3 regions of the Arthrobacter sp. BF1 genome follow, and region 2 is predicted to be linked to each of the others. Evidence: riboswitches for the same ligand, from Rfam matches in the RefSeq annotation. Region 2 holds a riboswitch; each other region holds the start of a gene.
What was found. Region 2 has a riboswitch for thiamine pyrophosphate ahead of thiD (bifunctional hydroxymethylpyrimidine kinase/phosphomethylpyrimidine kinase). Riboswitches for the same ligand answer to the same signal wherever they lie in the genome.

Region 1 (4,250 bases), 1.5 Mb from region 2:
TATTGGCGTCCTGGCCGAACGTGGGCTCATCGAGCACTAGGACGCGCGGATGGGCCGCAAGGACCGTAGCCACCGACAGCCGGCGTTTTTCGCCGCCGGACAGGGTGTACGGATTCGCGTCCACCAGGTGGGTGAGGCGCAGCCGCTCCAGCAGCTCGTCCACACGTTCCTCCCCGTGCCCCAGATGGCGCGGACCGAACATCAGCTCGTCCAGGACCCGCCCCGTGACGAACTGGTGCTCGGGCTCCTGGAACACGGTGCCGATCCGCGAAATCAGCTGTTTGGCCTTCCACGAGAACGGATCAATTCCGGCTCCCTCGGAAAGCTCGACGGCGGCGGACACCTTGCCCTCCACCGGCGCCAACAGTCCGGCGAGGGTCAGCGCCAACGTGGACTTCCCGGCGCCGTTGGGGCCGGTGACGGTCAGGGCCTGGCCGGCGCGGACCTGGGCCGTGATGCCCGTTTGCACGGGCACCGGCGGGATGGTGCGGAACCCGCGCCGGCGTGGCCGTTCACGGGATACGGCAACCTGCTCGGCCGCCAGCAGCAGCTGACCGGTATTGGCGGAACTGCCTGCCCGGGGCCGTGTTTCGGGAACGTAGCCCGGCACCCACACGCCGGCGCGGATCAGCATGCTGCGCGCCTCGGCGAGCACCTGGTCCGGCGGCCCGTCCAGGAGCACGCCGGAGGAGCCGCCCGAGGTGCCGGAGCTGCTGCCGGAGGCGCCGGCAGCCGAGCCCGGCTGCAGCACCACGATCCGGTCCACCAAGTCTTTCCAGACGGACACGCGGTGTTCCACCACCACCAGGGTGGCGCCGGTCTTGTCGAGGCAGCGGCCCACGGCGTCCCGGACCTCCAGGACCCCGGCGGGATCGAGGTTTGCGGTGGGCTCGTCCAGCAGGATCAGCCCAGGCCGCATCGCGAGGATGCCGGCCAGCGCCAGCCGCTGCTTCTGCCCGCCGGACAGGGCCGACGTCGGGTGGTCCAGCGGGAGCCCGGCCGCACTGTCCGAGCGGCCGGCACTCCGCAGCCCGACGTCGTCGAGCGCTTCCTCCACCCGCCGCCAGATCTCATCCCGCGGCACGGCCAGGTTCTCGGCACCAAAAGCGACGTCGTCGCCGAGCCTGGAGAGGACCACCTGCGTTTCGGGATCCTGCTGCATGAGTCCGGCACGGCCGCGCTGGCCGCGCGGCGCAACGCCGTCGATCAGCAGCGAACCCGTCTCGTCGGCGTCGTCCCCTTCGTCACCCAGCACCCCGGCGAGCGCGTGCAGCAGCGTTGATTTGCCGGCGCCCGAGGGCCCCAGCAGCAGCACCCGCTCACCCGGCGCGATGTCCAGGTCGAGCCCGTGGACGGCGGGTACGGCGCGGCCGGCGTGCCGCCAGCCCCAGCCACGGGCGGACACCGCGGCGGGGCGCACAGCGGAAGCGCCGGCGTCGGCGTCGGCCATCAGTTGAAGACGGCCTCGGAGAAGGCCTTCCGGGATGCGAAGGAGCTCAACACGCCTGTCTTCGCCAGGCCGCGGGTGGCGACCCAGGAGACAGCACCTGCAATGACGGCACCCGAGACGGCGCAGAAGAGGATGTAGGCGGCTTTATCGCCGGCTTCGTAGGCGATGTTCCAGCCCCACGGGAGGAAGGAGTCGTTCAGGCCGCAGAAGAGCCCCGCCCCGGCACCGGCCAGCAGGGCAGTGGGGAGGTTGAACTTCTTATAGGCGAAGGCGGCGAACACGAGTTCCGCACCGAGGCCCTGCAGGATGCCGGAGATCAGCACGGTGGTGCCGTACTGCGAACCCATCATGAGCTCACCGGTGGCGGCAACAGCTTCGCAGAACAGTGCTGCGCCCGGTTTGCGGATGATAAGCATGCCCAGCACGGCCGGAATCATCCAACCGCCGGCGATCAGGCCGGTCAGGGGCGGGTATGTGGCGTTCATCGGTGCGGAGACCAGCGCCGCACCTTGGGACCATGCCCAGAAAATAACGCCGCCGGCGATGGCGATCAGAGCCGCCACCACGATGTCCACAACGCGCCACGTATAGCTGGCTTTTTTGGTGCCTACTGTTGTCATGTCAACCTCCTGAGGTACAGGAGGGGAGGGTGTTCGCGGTTGCCGCACGGCCTGCGCCGTCCGGATCCGGACACTCTGAGAAGCTCGACTCCCTTGCGCCGGTACTAACCGGATCAGGTTCGAGGGTCTGCGGCTGTCCGCACTCTCAGCGCCCATCCACCGGCTGCATTCCTGCAGTTGCCCGACGGCGGCGCTCCCCTGTCGTGAATAATTCTGCCCTGATGGGCGTGGTCCAGTTTACACCGCAGGCGGGTAGATTGTGGGCCATGACTGCCGACCCATCCCATGTGACAGCGTTCGATCCCGATTCCAACGAGAGCCAGCCCCCGGGCTCGCTCGAGGCGTTGATTGCCCGGATCGACGCCGAGGTCAGTGAGCTGCAGTTCCCGCGGTTCACGAAGGACGATTCCCTCAGCCTGGGGCTGCTGCTGGTGGAGCTCGGCAAGACCCGGAAGCTGCCCATCGCCATCGATATCACCAAAGGTGACCAGGTCCTGTTCCACGTTGCCCTGGACGGTGCCACGCCGAACAACGAGCACTGGGTCCGGGCCAAGCAGCGAACGGCCGCACGGTACGAGATCCCCTCGCTGCTGGTGGGCCTGCGCGCCAGGCTGCGGGGCGGCCGGATCGAGGACCAGGGCTGGTATGACGAAATGGTCTACGCCGCGCATGGCGGGTGCTTCCCGGTCTACGTCACCGGAGTGGGCGCCGTGGCCACTGTGACGGTCTCGGGCCTGCCCCAACAGCAGGACCACGACCTGGTGGTGGAGGCGCTCCGGGAGATTCTGGGGTCCATGCGCCCGGCCTAGGTGCTGGCCTTGTGCTGGCTGGCGGCCTGATCGCGTTAGGCTAAAGGCAGTCCCCGACCCCGGTCACAAGGAGTTCAACCCATGAACCTGTTCATCAAGCTGCTCGGCACAGGAATCAGCCTCGCCGCCGGGTTTGCCGGCACCAAGCTGGTTAATACTGTGTGGGAGAAGTCCACCGGCAACAAGCCGCCCACAGGCAAGGGCGAGGACACCCCCACGAGCCTGCGCTCGGCGCTGACGTTCGCGCTGATCTCAGCCTCGGTCAGCACCATCATCCAAGTCCTCGCCAACCGCGGCACGCAGCGGGCCATCACCCGTTTCGCCAAGACCCAGGACATCGTCTAGCCGAGTTTTTGTCCAGATGATCCCGCTTCGTCGGCCATAAAGCGGGATTATCTGGACAAAAACTCCGGTATTAGTGCGGGCTGCCGCCGTTGGATGCCTCATCACGGGCGGACTTGGCCGCCTTCTGGACCACGGCCTCCAGGTCATCGGAGCTGAGCAGCTCGCGGTGCATGTGCTTGGTGCGATAGCCGGAGCGTCCCACCATGTGCGCGGACACCGGTACGGTCAACAGCTGGAAAATCCAGGCCACCAGCAGCACCGGCCACACCCACCACGTCCGCATCTGCAGGCCGATGGCTGCCAGGAGCAGGAACAGCCCCAGCACCTGCGGTTTGGTGGCCGCGTGCATGCGGCTCAGCAGGTCGGGGAAGCGGAGGAGCCCGACGGCGGCTGCCAGGGACATCAGGGCACCCGCCACCAGGAACACCGCCGTCACGGTATCAATCACGTTATCCATCAGGCTCGCCTCAGGACTCATGGGTCTGCTCCCGCCGGTCGGCCACGAAGCGCGCCACTGTCACGGAGCCGATGAAGCCGACCACCGACAGTGCCACGAGCAGCATCAGGTTGTTCAGGTGCCGGTTCACGGCCATGTCGATGCACAGCGCCGCGCCGAGGATGGCCAGCAGCACATCGGAGGCCAGCACCCTATCGAGCAGTGAGGGGCCCCGGGCGATCCGGATGATGGCGCCGGCCGCGGCCAGCGAAAGGATGACTGCCGTGACAGCCAGGACGATCTGCATCATGCCGGGTTCTCCTGCCGCACTGCTTCGAGTTCTTCCTTCGTGCCCATGATGCGGATCAAGCCGGCTTCGATGGAGCGGACTTCCGCGCGCAGGCTCTCCACGTCCTCGGCGGTGCTGATATTGAGCGCGTGCAGGTACAGGGTGGACGTTGAACGGTCCACTTCGACCACCAGGGAACCCGGGATCAGCGAGATCACGTGCCCCACGGCGGTGACGATCAGGTCCTGATGGCTCCGCAGCGGGACCGCGACAACTGCGTTGATCACTTTCGGTCCACGGA
Region 2 (4,250 bases):
GACAATCGCGTACACCACTTGGGAACTCACTTCTCTCGACGTTTATTACTAAATTTGCGTGCGGGCCCGAATCCAAAACTGGCTGGGTTTCCCGCTGTGCCTCAACGCCGTGGGGTCGTAACCCAAGTGTTGGCGTAAGCACCGAAGATCTAGAATACGCTAATTTCGCCTTCGGCTGCAAATGAGGCTGGTTACGGCCGGTTGTCTGTGATAAGTCCCACTAGGGGGATCACTACTGACAATCCGAAACCGTGCCCGACTATCGTACCGGCTGCAGCCACCGCAAATGTTCAGGCGTGCAGGCGCGGCGCGTCGAAGAAGTCCACTTCGAAACGGCATGAGTGCCTGAACGCCCGGAGCATGGCGTCCTGTTCGTCCGCTGATGCCCTCCTGCCTGCCTCGTCAGCCATGGCGACAGCTTCGCCGGTTGCCTCTGCGAAGTCCTCGTCCGCGTAGGTCCGAAGCCACTGGGCGTACGGGTGCTCTTCCGGTGCTCCGGCTGCCAGGAATTGCGCATGCAGGGTCTGGCCCACTTCGGCGTAGAGCCAGAAGCACGGCAGGAGTGCCGCCACCAGCACTGCGTAACTGCCGGAGGCGGAGGTTGCCAGCAGGTGGTCCACGTAGGACTTGGTGACCGGGCCCAGGACGTGCTCCACCGTGCGTGGGCTGAGCCAGGTGCGGTGCAGTTCGGATTCGACCTCAAGGCAGTGCTGGGCCGACCGGGCCCAGAACAGCTGTGCGGCTTCCGTAGGCGCCAGCGCACTGGCTCGGGCCAGGGCACGCGAGTAACCGTTGAGATAGATGGCGTCCTGGGCGAGGTAGTAGGCGAACTGATCCTCCCCCAACGTGCCTGCGGCCAGGCCGCGGATAAATTCAAGCCCGTAGATGGCGTCCAGGTCAGGGGCCGCCGCCTGGCGCAGGGCCGCAGCGAATTCCCCGGTGGCGAGGGGCCGCCGGACGTGGTGGAAGTGGTGGATGGGACCGTTGCCGCCCCCGACCTCCAGCTGGCCCGAGGCCTGCAGCGCGCCGGCAAGCCAGGGCTTCACCTGTCGCAGCGATGCTTCCCATTCCCCCAGCCGGGCTTGTGCCGTGGCCATCGCGGAGGACAGCGAGCAGCCGGTGCCGTGACTGTTGCGGGTGGGTATTCTGTCTCCGGCCACTTCCACCACCGGCCGGGAGAGTAGCCCCCCGGCGTTGACGAGGGCATCCGGGCACGCACCGCCGTCGAGATGGCCTCCCTTGACCAGGATGGTGGCGCCGGTGGCCGCGGCGAGGCGTTTGCCCTGTTCCAGCGCGGCGGCCCAGCCCCGGGCTTGCGGTTCGCGCACAAGGATGGCCAGTTCAGCGAGGTTGGGCGTAATGAGGTCCGCGAGCGGCAGCAGGGCGAGCAGGGCAGCCTCCGCTGATTCCTTCAGCAGCCGGTCCCCGCTCGTGGCAACCATGACGGGATCCAGAACCACGACGGCGGGACGCACCTCTTCCAGCCAGCTGCGGACCGTGTCAATCACCTCCGCATTTCCCAGCATGCCGATCTTGACGGCGTCGATGGTGATGTCATCGCTGACGGCATCAAGCTGCTGGCGCAGGAACGCAGCGGGTGGCACGTGGACAGCCTGGACACCCTGGGTGTTTTGAACGGTCAGTGCGGTGATGGCTGCCATGCCGTATCCGCCCAGGGCGGCAATACTCTTGAGATCGGCCTGAATACCGGCCCCACCGGAAGGATCCGATCCGGCGATGGACAGCACACGCGGGGTAGCACGCAGCACTGCCCCCGAAGTGGACACCGGGCGCTGGGCAGCGCGCCCTTGTAATGGTTGCTGAGGTTGGGGGGCATGGGAAGTTTCGGGGGTTGCGGGAGGAAGGACATAGGTCGAAGCCAAAGGAGACATCCCTTCGCCGGTACTAACCGGACAGGTTCAACGGGTGTGGATCTCAGCCGGCTCTTTGCGCGGCACCCCGTGTCAGACACCCACCCTAGCGTTTCCGTGCTGCCGCCGCTTCAGATGAAGCCGGAACGCACGATGCCCGCACGCGCCCCTCGGAAGGGGGCGGGTACGGGCATCCTGGGTGGTGGCCTCGCGCAGAGTCAGAGCTCCGAAGCGGGTACCCCTACGCCGAGGATAATCGGCGCATTTGCCTCTGCCGGTGCTGCGGCCGCCGGAGGAGTGGTGCGCTCCGGCGCCTTGGCGGCATGGGTATGCCCGGCGGCGGCCGGAACCGCTTCGTGGTGCTCCACCGTGGTGGCGTTGGCTGCGCCCTGGGCACGGCTGGCGCTCCGGTTCCGTCGCGGACGGCGGGCACGGGGCTGCTCGGTGTGGTCGGAGTAGTCCTTCTCGGCCACGGCAGGAGCCTGGGCAGAAGCCTGAGCCGGTGCCTGACGTGCAGGCTCTGCGGCCTGCTGACGCTCGGTCCGCTGGCGCTCAGCCGGCTGCCGCTCCGCAATCCTGCTTTCGTCCTGGCGTGCAGCCTCCTGGCTTTCGGCCGGAGCGCTGGCGGCAACAGGTGCCGGTTCGCCAAGCTTGGCGAACGCCTCCGCCAGGCGGTCAAGAGTCAGTGCCGGAGCCTGCGGCCGCTCCTCGTGGTGCTCCACAAACGGCAGCACTACCTGCTCGCCACCGAACGTCAGCACGGCGGCGGGCCGGCCCGTGCTGTCCGTCTCGGAAGGTTGCGCCGGCGCAAGGGCCGGGGCTTCCGGGCCGGAGGCCTTGCCGGCCGCCGCATGGGCTAGTTCGTCGTCGTGCAGGTGGGCCGCGTGTGCGGCGGCCGCAATGTTGGCGAGTGCCGCCCTTGTGGCCTCGGCCTTGGCATGGCGCTCGGCGTCGCTCGGATCCGGGTGGACCGTATGGATCTGCACCGGAGCTGCAGGCGCTACGTCCAGGGGCTGCCCGCCGCGGCCGCGGCGGCGCTTACGGTCAGTCCGCGCGCCCTGCTGGGCGTCCGGACGGGTGTCGACGCGCTGGTTGTCCGGGCGCTGCGCGTCCGGGCGGTTGTCGGCACGCTGCACGTGGTGTTCGGCGGCGACGGTGTTGGCGCGGCGGTGCTCCACGGGGTCGTCGTGGGTGACAATTCCGCGTCCGGCGCAGGTTTCGCACTGTTCGCCGAACACCTCCAGGAGTCCGGTGCCCATGCGCTTTCGCGTCATCTGCACCAGACCCAGCGACGTCACTTCCGCCACCTGGTGCTTGGTGCGGTCCCGGCCCAGGCATTCCACCATGCGGCGGAGCACCAGGTCGCGGTTGGACTCCAGGACCATGTCGATGAAGTCAATGACAATGATGCCGCCGATGTCGCGGAGCCGGAGCTGCCGGACCACTTCTTCGGCCGCTTCGAGGTTGTTCTTGGTGACAGTTTCCTCGAGGTTGCCGCCGCTGCCGGTGAACTTACCCGTGTTGACGTCCACCACGGTCATGGCTTCGGTACGGTCAATGACCAGCGAACCGCCGGACGGCAGGAAGACCTTGCGCTCGAGTGCCTTGTGGATCTGCTCGTCGATCCGCCACGCGGCAAAAATGTCGTGGTCCTTGGTCCACTTTTCCAGGCGACCCACCAGGTCCGGGGCAACGTAGGTGACGTAGGCCTCGATGGTGTCCCACGCCTCTTCACCGGAGACGATCAGCTTCGAGAAGTCCTCATTGAAGACGTCGCGGACCACCTTGATGGTGAGGTCCGGTTCGCCGTAAAGCAGCTCCGGGGCCAGGATTTTGGTGGACGTGGACTGGCTTTCGATGCCCTCCCACTGAGCACGCAGCCGGTTGATATCGTGCGTGAGTTCCTCTTCCGAGGCACCCTCTGCGGCGGTCCGGACAATCACGCCGGCATGCTCGGGCAAACGGTCCTTGAGGATGCGTTTGAGGCGGTTGCGTTCGACGTCGGGCAGCTTGCGGGAGATGCCCGTCATGGAGCCGCCCGGCACGTACACGAGGTAACGGCCCGGGAGGGAGATCTGGCTGGTCAGCCGGGCGCCCTTGTGTCCCACGGGATCCTTGGTCACCTGGACCAGGACGGTGTCGCCCGACTTAAGCGCGTTTTCGATCCGGCGCTGCTTGCCTTCGAGGTTAACGGCTTCCCAGTTCACTTCACCGGCGTACAACACGGCGTTGCGGCCGCGTCCAATGTCAACGAACGCCGCTTCCATGGAGGGCAGGACGTTCTGAACCTTGCCCAGGTAGACGTTGCCGATCAGGGAGTCCTGCTGGGTCTTGGAGACAAAGTGCTCGGCCAGGACGCCGTCTTCCAGGACGCCGATC
Region 3 (4,250 bases), 420 kb from region 2:
CTGGTGACCAGCGGGTCTGTCTCAAGATCGCGTAGGGGCGGGCTTGTTGAATTCAAAATCAAGGAAATCAACGACCGGGCATCCATATCTACTTCTTCAGTCTAGCCGTACGGACCCCGAATCCCGGCTTTTGGCCCTTGACGCACGGGCAGGCAACTCAGGCCAGAAGCTCGAAGTGGACCTCACGGGCGGCGATATCGGAGGAGATCAGGCGCACCCGCACCGTGGTACCGGATTCCAGGTCGCCGGCGCACCGGGCTGTCACGGCCGGCTCGGCGATCTGGACGATACCCGAGGGGCCGTTGCCGTTCTTCCCGTTCCCGTTCTTCCCGCCGTTCCCGTTTTTGGCGCCGTTGCCGTTGTCTTTCTGCGGCTTGGACCCGGAAATGACAATCGCATCAAACTCCTGGCCGATGTGGTTGACCAGGAGGGCAGCTTCCACGGTGTCCAGTGCCATGCGTTCCATCCGGCTTGCCAGCTGGTCGGATGCGGCCATGATTTCCGGCAGGGTGGGCAGGGCTTCCCGCGCCCAGCCGGGGACCGGCTTGCCGTTGCTCAGGGCTTCGCAGATCACCAGCACAAACCTGTCGATGAGCCGCCGGAGGGGCGCCGTGGTGTGGGCATAGGCCGCACCGATGGCCGACTGGATGGCAGCTTCGGGGACGGTGCCGTCAAACGCCGTGTAGCTTGCTCCGCGGAACAGCATGCCTGCGGAATGCAGGATGGCCAGTTGGCGGGGCTCGGTGGGGTCGAGGCTGCGAAGGTACTCGCCGTAGCTGGTTTTCCCGTCCCACGGCTTGCCGAGGGCCACAGTCTGGAGCCGGAAATGACGGAGGGAGCGCTCGTCCGGGGCGGGCATGGTGCGCAGGATGCCGACCTTCCCCGCCAGCATCATGTCCGCGGCCGCCATTCCGGTCATCAGCGAAATCTGGGCGTTCCAGTCCTCCACCGGAAGCTGGGGCGCCGCCGCAATCCGGTAGCCGCCGTCGGGCAGTTGGACGATTTCCTGCTCCGGCATGTTCAGGCTGGCGCCGCCGCGCTGGCGTTCCAGTTCAACGCGTTTGAGGCCCACTTCCTTCAGGAGCTGCAGCACGGGGTTGGCTGTGCCGGCGTCGATCTCGGCCTGGACGCCCTTGTAGTCCAACTTGGACCGGCTGCGGATGGTGGCCCGCCGGACGGACACGCTGCCAACGTGGGCGGCGTCGTCGAGCCCGAATTCCCAGACAAACGCCGCGCACAGCTGATCGGCCAGGAGGCTGCCCGCCTCCTCGCTGATGACCTCGGGGTGCAGCGGGATCCGGCCGTCCGGGGCGTAGAACGTCTGGCCGCGGCGGCGGGTTTCGGCGTCCAGATTGCCGCCGGGGCGGACAAACGAGGGCACGTCGGCGATGGCGTATAGCACCCGGTAGCCCTCGCCGGAACGCTCGATGAACAGTGCCTGGTCAAGGTCCGTGGACGATGCCGGATCGATGGTCAGGAACTCAACGTCCGTGAGGTCAGCGGCCGGCAGCTGATGAGCGGCCACGGCCGCCTCGGCGTCCCGGACCGCCTCGGCCGGGTAAGGCCCGGGCAGTTCCAGTTCAGTCCGCAGGGCACTCAGGGCTGCTGCGAGGGCGTTGTTCTTCTCATGGACGTTGGGGGCCAACCGATGATGGGACACAAAAGTCAGGTTAGCTCGATTTCGCGGGATCGCGCACGCCCCGCCCCGCTGCGCGCGGGATCTCAGGAGTTGCGCGCTCGATTCTCAGGCAGCGCCGGCGTCCAAGGCGGCCAGGAGGGCCGCGGCAGCTGCTGCCGGATCAGAGGCCTCGGTAATGGCGCGAACCACAACGATCCTGCTGGCGCCTGCCGCCACAACCTGCTCAACGTTGTCCAGGCCGATCCCGCCGATTGCAAACCAGGGGAGCGCGGCTTGGGTTCCGGAGGCAGCGACGGCGTCCGCCGCATATCGAACGAGGTCAAGGCCGACGGCGGCCCGGCCGGGTTTGGTGGGGGTGGCCCACACCGGTCCCACACAGAAGTAGTCGAGACCGTCGTCGGCAGTCACCGATGACGACAGCCGGATGGCGCCCTCGATCTGTTCCGTGGTGTGGGTGGAAAGCCCCACCACGGCGCCGGCCCCCAGCAGGGTTCGTGCGGAGGCCACGGGAAGGTCCTTCTGGCCGACGTGGAAGACCGGCGCGCCGGACAGCATGGCGATGTCGGCGCGGTCATTGACTGCCCAGAGCCGTCCGTGGCGGGCTGCGGCCGCCTGAAGGACCGTCAGTAGTTCCAGCTCCTCGGCGGCCTCGATGGCCTTGTCGCGGAGCTGGATGATGTCCACGCCACCGGCAAACGCCGCGTCCACGAACTCAGCAAAGTCCCCGCGGTCGCGGCGTGCATCAGTACACAGGTACAGCCTGGCGCTGTGGGGCAGGCCGCCGCCGGACTCCTGGACAGTGGTGCTGGGGAGGATGCTGGGGCTGGAGGACACGTTCATGGAAACCACCATAGTTCCCCTAAACTGGGCGAGTACTGCGGGAGCCCGTCGCAGCCGTCATAAAGCGGCAGGGCTGAGAGGGCATGAGAGCCGACCGCTTGACCTGATCCGGCTAGTACCGGCGTAGGGAAGGAAACACATGGTCCCCCCATCCGGCGGCGCGCCCGCCAGCACATCTGACACTGCCGCGGGCAGCGGAGTGAACAGTCCCGTCCTGCACGCCGATGTGGCGGTGATCGGTGGCGGAGTCATTGGCCACTGCATCGCCTGGGAGGCACGGCTCTCCGGCCGCTCCGTGGTGGTGATCGATGACGAACCGGGTTCAGGGGCCAGCTGGGCGGCCGCTGGAATGCTCGCGCCCGTCAGCGAGCTGCACTACCAGGAGGAAGGCCTCCTGGAGCTGATGCTCGAGTCCTCGAACCTTTGGCCTGCCTTCGCGGCGACCCTTGCACGGGCGGGGGCAGGGGATTTTGGCTACCTGACGACGCCGACCCTCGCCGTCGGTGCCGACGCAGCGGACCGCCGCGCGCTCATGGACCTCAGGGCCGTCCAGCAGGCCAACGGACTGCTGGTGGAGACGCTGACGGTCCGGGAAGCGAGAGGCAAGGAGCCGCTGCTCAGTCCGGCCATTTCCTGTGCCCTGGAGATCCCGGCGGACCATCAGGTGGACCCGCGGAGGCTGGTCGCATCGTTGCGGGAAGTCCTGGCCGGCCACGATTCGGACGCGGGCACCGCCGTGGTTGGCGCCCGGCAAGGGTTCGCCGTTGGTCACCGCGCCGCCGCGCTTCTCTGGGAGGACGGCCGGGTCAGCGGGGTGAAACTGGCCAGTGGCGGAACAGTCCTGGCGGGGGAGACCATCGTGGCCAACGGCCTTTCGGCGGCTGCCCTGGGGAGCCTGCCGGGCGGGATGCAGCTGCCGCTGAGGCCCGTCTACGGCGACATCCTGCGGCTCGGTGTTCCCCGGCACCTGCGTCCGTTGGTGACGTCCACAGTCCGCGGCCTGGTCCATGGCGTGCCGGTTTATATCGTTCCCCGGCAGGACGGCACGGTGGTGATCGGCGCAACCCAGCGTGAGGACGCATTGCCCCCAGCGGGAGATATGGTCGGCGCGGGACGGGCCGTCTCCGCAGGCGGCGTGTACCAGTTGCTGCGTGACGCGCAGGTCCTGCTGCCCGCCGTCGCCGAGCTGGAGCTCCTCGAATGCACCACCAGGGCGCGTCCCGCGACTCCGGACAACGCGCCCCTGCTGGGCCGGGTCCCCGCTCCTGGCTCAGGAACCGTTCCGGGACTGATCATTGCCACCGGCTTCTACCGTCACGGCGTGCTGCTGGCTCCGGCAGCGGCAGTCATCTGCCGCGACCTGCTGGACGGCAAAGAAGATCCGCGATGGCAGGCCCTCAACCCGGACAGGTTTTCCAGCCAGCCCCCAGCCGCGTTTCAATTCACGAAGGAAACAGCATGAAGATCACCCTCAACGGCTCGCCCCATGCCGTGCCGAGCGACGCCTCCATCACCACCCTGGTCAGCCAGATCACCGGCCGTCCCCTCGCCGCCAACGGCCAGGCCACAGACGGGCAGAAACTTGGCGTCGCCGTTGCCCGCAACTCAGAAGTAGTACCGCGCAGCCAGTGGTTCGTCACGGCGCTCGCCGATGGTGACAGCGTGGAACTGGTCACCGCAGTCCAGGGAGGCTGACACCATGACAGTCATTAACGACTTAAGCACCGGCACCACCTCGGCGGACACCGACCCGCTTGTCATCGACGGCGTC

Region 1: another riboswitch for thiamine pyrophosphate. It lies ahead of AC1MCD_RS18420 (ECF transporter S component); the one in region 2 lies ahead of thiD (bifunctional hydroxymethylpyrimidine kinase/phosphomethylpyrimidine kinase).
Region 3: another riboswitch for thiamine pyrophosphate. It lies ahead of thiO (glycine oxidase ThiO); the one in region 2 lies ahead of thiD (bifunctional hydroxymethylpyrimidine kinase/phosphomethylpyrimidine kinase).

The regions. Positions count from the first base shown of each region.
Region 1 covers NZ_CM155271.1:3,910,638-3,914,887, forward strand. Annotated here, with positions in the region: gene AC1MCD_RS18415 (ABC transporter ATP-binding protein) at 1-1,450, opposite strand, end outside; gene AC1MCD_RS18420 (ECF transporter S component) at 1,450-2,070, opposite strand; TPP riboswitch at 2,143-2,280, opposite strand; gene AC1MCD_RS18425 (heme-degrading domain-containing protein) at 2,337-2,879, shown strand; gene AC1MCD_RS18430 (DUF4235 domain-containing protein) at 2,961-3,224, shown strand; gene mnhG (monovalent cation/H(+) antiporter subunit G) at 3,295-3,702, opposite strand; gene AC1MCD_RS18440 (MrpF/PhaF family protein) at 3,692-3,970, opposite strand; gene AC1MCD_RS18445 (Na+/H+ antiporter subunit E) at 3,967-4,250, opposite strand, start outside.
Region 2 covers NZ_CM155271.1:2,428,571-2,432,820, forward strand. Annotated here, with positions in the region: gene rplU (50S ribosomal protein L21) at 1-18, opposite strand, end outside; gene thiD (bifunctional hydroxymethylpyrimidine kinase/phosphomethylpyrimidine kinase) at 291-1,892, opposite strand; TPP riboswitch at 1,875-1,972, opposite strand; gene AC1MCD_RS11420 (Rne/Rng family ribonuclease) at 2,090-4,250, opposite strand, start outside.
Region 3 covers NZ_CM155271.1:2,853,400-2,857,649, reverse strand. Annotated here, with positions in the region: gene AC1MCD_RS13340 (RNB domain-containing ribonuclease) at 158-1,660, opposite strand; gene thiE (thiamine phosphate synthase) at 1,745-2,479, opposite strand; TPP riboswitch at 2,507-2,626, shown strand; gene thiO (glycine oxidase ThiO) at 2,619-3,941, shown strand; gene thiS (sulfur carrier protein ThiS) at 3,938-4,174, shown strand; gene AC1MCD_RS13320 (thiazole synthase) at 4,179-4,250, shown strand, end outside.